Linked DNA regions of Massilia sp. METH4. The protein of the gene in region 1 interacts with the protein of each later gene in a pairwise test. Links are inferred from orthologs where the notes say so. Each region holds a gene or a part of one and is shown in the gene's direction. Other genes may lie near its edges.

Evidence for each region.
Region 2: the proteins of V6Z91_RS12370 (region 1) and lpdA interact in binary tests that used the Escherichia coli proteins (3 or more experiments, as listed by UniProt). The link is inferred for Massilia sp. METH4 from one-to-one orthologs.

What each region holds. Positions count from the first base shown.
Region 1 is NZ_CP146614.1:2,789,391-2,792,689, reverse strand. Bases 24-3,006 are described here. They hold V6Z91_RS12370 (UvrD-helicase domain-containing protein), read left to right. Parts: upstream 24-353; coding sequence 354-2,660; downstream 2,661-3,006. Other genes in these bases: V6Z91_RS12365 (M56 family metallopeptidase), read right to left, coding at 2,809-3,006; V6Z91_RS12375 (BPSS1780 family membrane protein), read left to right, coding at 24-278. In the rest of the region: more of V6Z91_RS12375, read left to right, coding at 1-23; more of V6Z91_RS12365, read right to left, coding at 3,007-3,299. UniProt on the Escherichia coli protein: A helicase with DNA-dependent ATPase activity. Unwinds DNA duplexes with 3'-5' polarity. Translocates on single-stranded DNA with 3'-5' polarity. Initiates unwinding more efficiently from a nicked substrate than double-stranded DNA.
Region 2 is NZ_CP146614.1:529,429-532,676, reverse strand. Bases 214-3,145 are described here. They hold lpdA (dihydrolipoyl dehydrogenase), read left to right. Parts: upstream 214-718; coding sequence 719-2,572; downstream 2,573-3,145. Other genes in these bases: V6Z91_RS02445 (helix-turn-helix domain-containing protein), read right to left, coding at 3,143-3,145; V6Z91_RS02450 (lysozyme inhibitor LprI family protein), read left to right, coding at 2,733-3,110; aceF (dihydrolipoyllysine-residue acetyltransferase), read left to right, coding at 214-706. In the rest of the region: more of aceF, read left to right, coding at 1-213; more of V6Z91_RS02445, read right to left, coding at 3,146-3,248. UniProt on the Escherichia coli protein: Lipoamide dehydrogenase is a component of the glycine cleavage system as well as of the alpha-ketoacid dehydrogenase complexes.

The sequences.
Region 1 (3,299 bases):
GGAACGGCATGGGGCCCGGCAAGGCCCTGTTCTACAGCTTCTTCGCCATCAAGCGCACGGCCGGCGCCTTCCTGGTGTTCGCCGTGAGCCTGTTCGCGATCACGGTGCTCGTGCTGCTGCTGGTGCGCGCGCTGTTCGGCTTCGGCACGATGGGCTTCGCGCTGATGCGCATGTTTTCCGAGATCCTGTACGGCGTGGCGCACTGCGCGCTGTACGTGGCCTACACGCACATTTTCTCCACCCCGCCGGACGGGTCCGCCTCCCTCGACAAACGTTGACAAAACGGCCTGGAAGGCGCGCCGTTGCTGGCGCGCCACCGGGAACGGACGAGGTTCAAAAGGTATAATGGAGGGATGCAGAATCTCCTCCACAATCTCAATCCCGAACAACTCGCCGCCGTCACCCTGCCGCCGCAAAACGCCCTGATCCTGGCGGGCGCCGGCTCGGGCAAGACGCGCGTGCTGACCACGCGCATCGCCTGGCTGATCCAGACCGGGCAGGTGTCGCCGGGCGGTATCCTGGCCGTCACGTTCACGAACAAGGCCGCCAAGGAGATGCTGACGCGCCTGTCGGCAATGTTGCCGATCAATACACGCGGCATGTGGATCGGCACGTTCCACGGCCTGTGCAACCGGCTGCTGCGAACCCACTACCGCGATGCCGCGCTGCCCCAGTCGTTCCAGATCCTGGATACGCAAGACCAGCTGTCGATGATCAAGCGCCTTTTGAAGGCGCACAACGTGGACGATGAAAAATTCCCGCCGAAGTCGGTGATGTATTTCATCAACAACAACAAGGACCAGGGCTTGCGGGCCAGCCAGGTGGAAGCCTACGACGCCAACGAGCGCAAGCTGGTGGAGCTGTACGACCTGTACGACGAACAATGCCAGCGCGAAGGCGTGGTCGATTTCGCCGAGCTGCTGCTGCGCACGTATGAACTGCTGCAGCGCAACCAGCCGCTGCGCGAGCATTACCAGCAGCGCTTCCGCCACATCCTCGTCGACGAGTTCCAGGACACCAACAACCTGCAATACGCATGGCTGAAGCTGATCGCCGGCCATGGCACGGGCCATGGCGGCGCGCTGTTCGCCGTGGGCGACGACGACCAGAGCATCTATGCGTTCCGCGGCGCCAATGTGGGCAATATGGTGGCCTTCGAGTCCGAGTTCCGCGTGAAGAACCTGATCAAGCTGGAGCAGAACTACCGCTCGCATGGCCACATCCTCGATGCCGCCAACGTACTGATCGCCAACAACAGCCGGCGCCTGGGCAAGAACCTGCGCACGGACGCAGGGCACGGCGAGCAGGTGCGCGTGTACGAAGCCACGTCCGACCTGCAGGAAGCGCAATGGCTCGTGGACGAAGCCAAGAACCTCATCAGCGAAGGCACGCCGCGCCGGGAGATCGCCGTACTGTACCGCTCGAACGCGCAATCGCGTGTGATCGAGCATGCGTTGTTCTCGGCCGCGATCCCGTACACCGTGTACGGCGGCCTGCGCTACTTCCAGCGCGCCGAGGTGAAGCACGCGATCGCCTACCTGCAATTGATGGACAACCCGCATAACGATTCGGCCTTCCTGCGCGTGGTGAACTTCCCGGCGCGCGGCATCGGCGCGCGCACGCTGGAGCAGTTGCAGAACGCAGCCGAAACGTACGGCATTTCGCTGTATGCGGCCGTGCCGTACATGGTGGGCAAGGCAGGTTCGTCGCTGGGCGCCTTCGTGAAGCTGATCGAAGGCGTGCGCTTCGAGACACAGCAGATGGCGCTGCCGGAACTGGTGCGCATCACGCTGGAGTCGTCCGGCCTCCTGCAGCATTACGCCAACGAGAAGGATGGCGCCGACCGCGTGGAAAACCTGGAACAAATGGTCAGCGCGGCCACGCAATTCGTGTCCGAGGAAGGCTATGGCCCGGGCGCGCCCGCGCACCTGGGCCCGCCGGCCGAGGCGCAGGCGGGCGCGGCGATCATCAATGCCGACGGCGTGGAGATCGTGGATGCGGATGCGCCGCTGGCCACCGTGATGTCGCCGCTGTCGGCATTCCTGGCGCACGCCTCGCTGGAAGCGGGCGACAACCAGGCGCAGGCCGGCCAGGATGCGATGCAGCTGATGACGGTGCACTCGGCCAAGGGCCTGGAATTCGACAATGTGTTCATTACCGGCCTGGAAGAAGGCCTGTTCCCGCACGAGAGCAGTTCGAAGGAGGAAGGCGGCGTCGAGGAAGAGCGGCGGCTGATGTACGTGGCGATCACGCGGGCGCGCAAGCGCCTGTACATGTGCTTCTGCCAGACCCGCATGCTGCACGGGCAAACGCGCTACAACATGAAGTCGCGCTTCTTCGACGAACTGCCGGAGGAATCGCTGAAGTGGCTGTCGCCGCGCGTGCAGACGCACTGGTTCGCCAACAAGAAGGCGCAGTGGGAAGATGTACAGCTCAATGGCGGCAGCGACAATGCGATCGCCCAGCGGCTGGCGCAAAAGTCCGGCAACGGCTCGGGCTGGCGTATCGGCGAATCGGTGTCGCACACCAAGTTCGGCGAGGGGGTGATCGTCAATATCGAGGGCAGCGGTGGCAATTGCCGGGCGCAGATCAATTTCGGCAGCGCGGGGATGAAGGTGCTGGATCTGTCGGTGGCGAAGCTGGAGCGCTTGGGGAGGTAGGTACGCCCCGACGGGGGGGTTCAAGGAGCACCGCTCCTTGCCGACGCAGCAGAGTGGCCTTGCAAGGCCACTCTGCTCCCTGACCCCGGGTTCTGCCTTGGGGGTGGACTCATGCCGTAGCAACCCGCCACCAAGAGCGTGGTCCTCGTTACCCCCGGCCGCTCCCCAGCTCCGCCGCCTGCCCCTTGCGCAGCGCCTCCTCGATCAGCTTCCGCGTGGTCCGGTCCGCCTCTTGGCTCAGCCGGCCCTGTTCGCGGCCCAGCTCGCCCATCCGGCGGCCGTATTCCTCCATCGGTTTCGACAGTTCGGCCATGCGGGCATGCAAGCTCTTCATCGGTTCGCGGTTGACATCGACCTTTGCGTGTTCGCGCGCCATCGTTTCGGTCAGCCGGCTCATCTGCTGCTGCACGGGTTCCATCTGTTTCTGCACTGCCGCCATCTGGCGCGACAGCGCTTCGCGGCGGGCGTCGCTGTCGGCCGATGCCATGCGTTCGCCCAGCTCGCCGAGCGTGCTGCCCAGCCGTTCCTGGGTGCGCGCCAGCGCGGCCAGTCGGCGGTCGACGTTGCGTGTCACCTCCTCGTTGAACACGGCGGCGACGTGGGCGCTGATTTCTTCACCGAGCGCCTCCATCCGCTTGC
Region 2 (3,248 bases), 2.3 Mb from region 1 along the record:
GTTCGGCGAGACGGAACTGCAGCCGCTGCCGCGCATCAAGAAGATCTCCGGCCCGAACCTGCACCGCAACTGGGTGATGATCCCGCACGTGACGCAGTTCGAGGATGCCGACATCACCGACCTGGAAGCGTTCCGCGTCGAGACCAACAACGCCAACGCGAAGAACAAGGATGCCGCCAAGCTGACCATGCTGGCCTTCGTGATCAAGGCATCGGTCGCCGCGCTCAAGAAGTACCCGGCGTTCAACTCCTCGCTCGATGCGAAGGGCGAGAACCTGATCCTGAAGAAGTACTACAACATCGGCTTCGCGGCCGATACGCCGCAAGGCCTGGTGGTGCCGGTGGTGAAGAACGCCGACCAGAAGAGCGTGTCGCAGATCGCCCGCGAAATGACGGAACTGTCGCTGGCGGCCCGCGAAGGCAAGCTGAAGCCGGCCGACATGCAGGGCGCCACGTTCACGATCTCGTCGCTGGGCGGCATCGGCGGCTCGCACTTCACGCCGATCGTGAATGCGCCGGAAGTGGCGATCCTGGGCCTGTCGAAAGCTTCGATGAAGCCCGTGTGGGACGGCAAGCAGTTCGCGCCGCGCCTGATGATGACGCTGTCGCTGTCGTACGATCACCGCGTGATCGACGGCGCGTCCGGTGCCCGCTTCGCTGTCTACCTGGCCGAAGTGCTGGGCGACATGCGCAAAGTGCTGCTGTAAGGAGCCCGCCACATGAGCATCGTTGAGGTAAAAGTACCGAATATCGGCGACTTCAAGGAAGTCGAAGTCATCGAGATCATCGTCAAGGCCGGCGACACGATCAAGGTCGACCAGTCGATCGCCACCGTGGAATCGGACAAGGCATCGATGGAGATCCCGTCCACGCACGCCGGCGTGGTGAAGGAATTGAAGATCAAGGTGGGCGACAAGGTGAGCGAAGGCTCGCTGCTGTTGTTGCTGGAAGAAACCGCCGGCGCTGCCGCTTCTGCACCGGCAGCGGCACCGGCTGGCGTTCCCGCATCGCCCGTGGCCCAGCCCGCCGAAAAGGGCGAGGCTCCCGGCCAGGCAGCCCCAGTGTACGGCGGCCCCGCCGTCGCGGCGCCCGCCTCGTCTCCCGCCTCGTCCGGCCCGGCGCCTGCCGCCGGCTCGTACTCCGGCAATGTCGACATCCAGTGCGACATGATGGTGCTGGGCGGCGGCCCCGGCGGCTACTCGGCCGCCTTCCGCGCCGCGGACCTGGGCTTGAACACCGTGATCGTCGAACGCTACGCCACGCTGGGCGGCGTGTGCCTGAACGTGGGGTGCATCCCGTCGAAAGCGCTGCTGCACCTGGCTGCCGTGATCGATGAAACGTCGCATATGGCCAAGCATGGCGTGAAGTTCGCCAAGCCCGAAGTCGACATCGACGAAGTGCGCAAGTACAAGGAAGGCGTGATCGGCAAGATGACCGGCGGCCTGGCCGGCATGGCCAAGGCGCGCAAGACCCAGGTCGTGCAAGGCGTGGGCCAGTTCGTCAGCCCGAACCACATCGAAGTGACGGGCCCGGACGGCACGAAGAAGGTCGTGCAGTTCAAGCAGGCGATCATCGCCGCCGGCTCCTCGGTCGTGAAGCTGCCGTTCATTCCGGAAGATCCGCGCATCGTCGATTCGACTGGCGCGCTGGAACTGCGCTTCATCCCGAAACGCATGCTGGTGATCGGCGGCGGCATCATCGGCCTGGAAATGGCCACCGTGTACTCCACGTTCGGTGCGCGCATCGACGTGGTCGAGATGATGGATGGCCTGATGCAGGGCGCCGACCGCGATGCCGTGAAGATCTGGCAGAAGTACAACGCGGCCCGCTTCGACAACATCATGACCAAGACGAAGACGGTGGGCGTGGAAGCGCTGCCCGAAGGGATCAAGGTCACGTTCGAAGCTGCCGAAGCCGGCGCCAAGGCACCGGAACCGCAGATCTACGACATGGTGCTGGTGGCCGTGGGCCGCAGCCCGAACGGCAAGAAGATCGCCGCCGACAAGGCCGGCGTGCAGGTGACCGACCGCGGCTTCATCAACGTCGACAGCCAGATGCGCACCAACGTGCCGCACATCTTCGCCATCGGCGACCTGGTGGGGCAGCCGATGCTGGCGCACAAGGCCGTGCACGAAGGCCACGTGGCCGCCGAAGCGGCCGTGGGGCAGAAGTCGCACTTCGATGCATCCGTGATTCCGTCCGTCGCCTACACCGATCCGGAAGTGGCATGGGTCGGCCTGACGGAAGACGAAGCGAAGGCCAAGGGCATCAAGGTCGAGAAGGGCCACTTCCCGTGGGCCGCCTCGGGCCGCGCCGTGGCCAACGGCCGCGACGAAGGCTTCACGAAAGTGCTGTTCGATGCGGAAACCCACCGCATCGTCGGCGGCACCATCGTGGGCACGCACGCGGGCGACATGATCGGCGAGATCGCGCTGGCGATCGAGATGGGCGCCGACGGCACCGACATCGGCAAGACGATCCACCCGCACCCGACCCTGGGCGAGTCGATCGGCATGGCCGCCGAAGTGTACGAAGGCGTGTGCACGGACTTGCCGCCGGTGCGCAAGCGCTGATCCTTCATCGCCGTTGCATCCCAACGCCACCTCCGGGTGGCGTTTTCACAACGGGGACTGTCCCCGAACTTTTACAACACATCCTGTTGTAAAAAATCGGGGACAGTCCCCGTTGTCATCAAACGACAATGCCCGCACTTCATTTACACAGGAGCCATGCATGAAGACCATCGCCATCGCAGCTGGAATGTTCTTGCTGACGGCGTCCACCGCCTGGGCCGTGGATTGCGCCAAGGCGGTCGCCACGCCCGACCTCAACGAATGTGCCGCCCAGGAGCAGAAGGCGGTCGAGGCCAGGCTGAACAGTACGTATCAGAAGGTGCTCAAGGCGCTCGAGGAGCGCGACGAGAACCATGTGGAAACGCGCAAGAAGTTTGTCGCGGCCCAGCGCGCATGGATCAGGTTCCGCGAAGCCGATTGCAGCGCCGCTTACCAGTACTACATCGACGGCTCCATGCGCAACCTCGTGCACATCGGCTGCATGCAGAAGCGCGCGGAGCAACGGATCAAGGAGCTGGACGCCTTCCTCGGACCGTAAGCGACAACGTGCCCATCCTCTGGCGCGGGGCCTCAGCCGAAGCGCGCCCGATAGTCGCCCGGCAGCACTCCCAGGCGCTGCGTGAACGCTCGCCGCAGGTTGTATTCGCTGCCGTGGCCGCTGCGCCGCGCGGCTTCC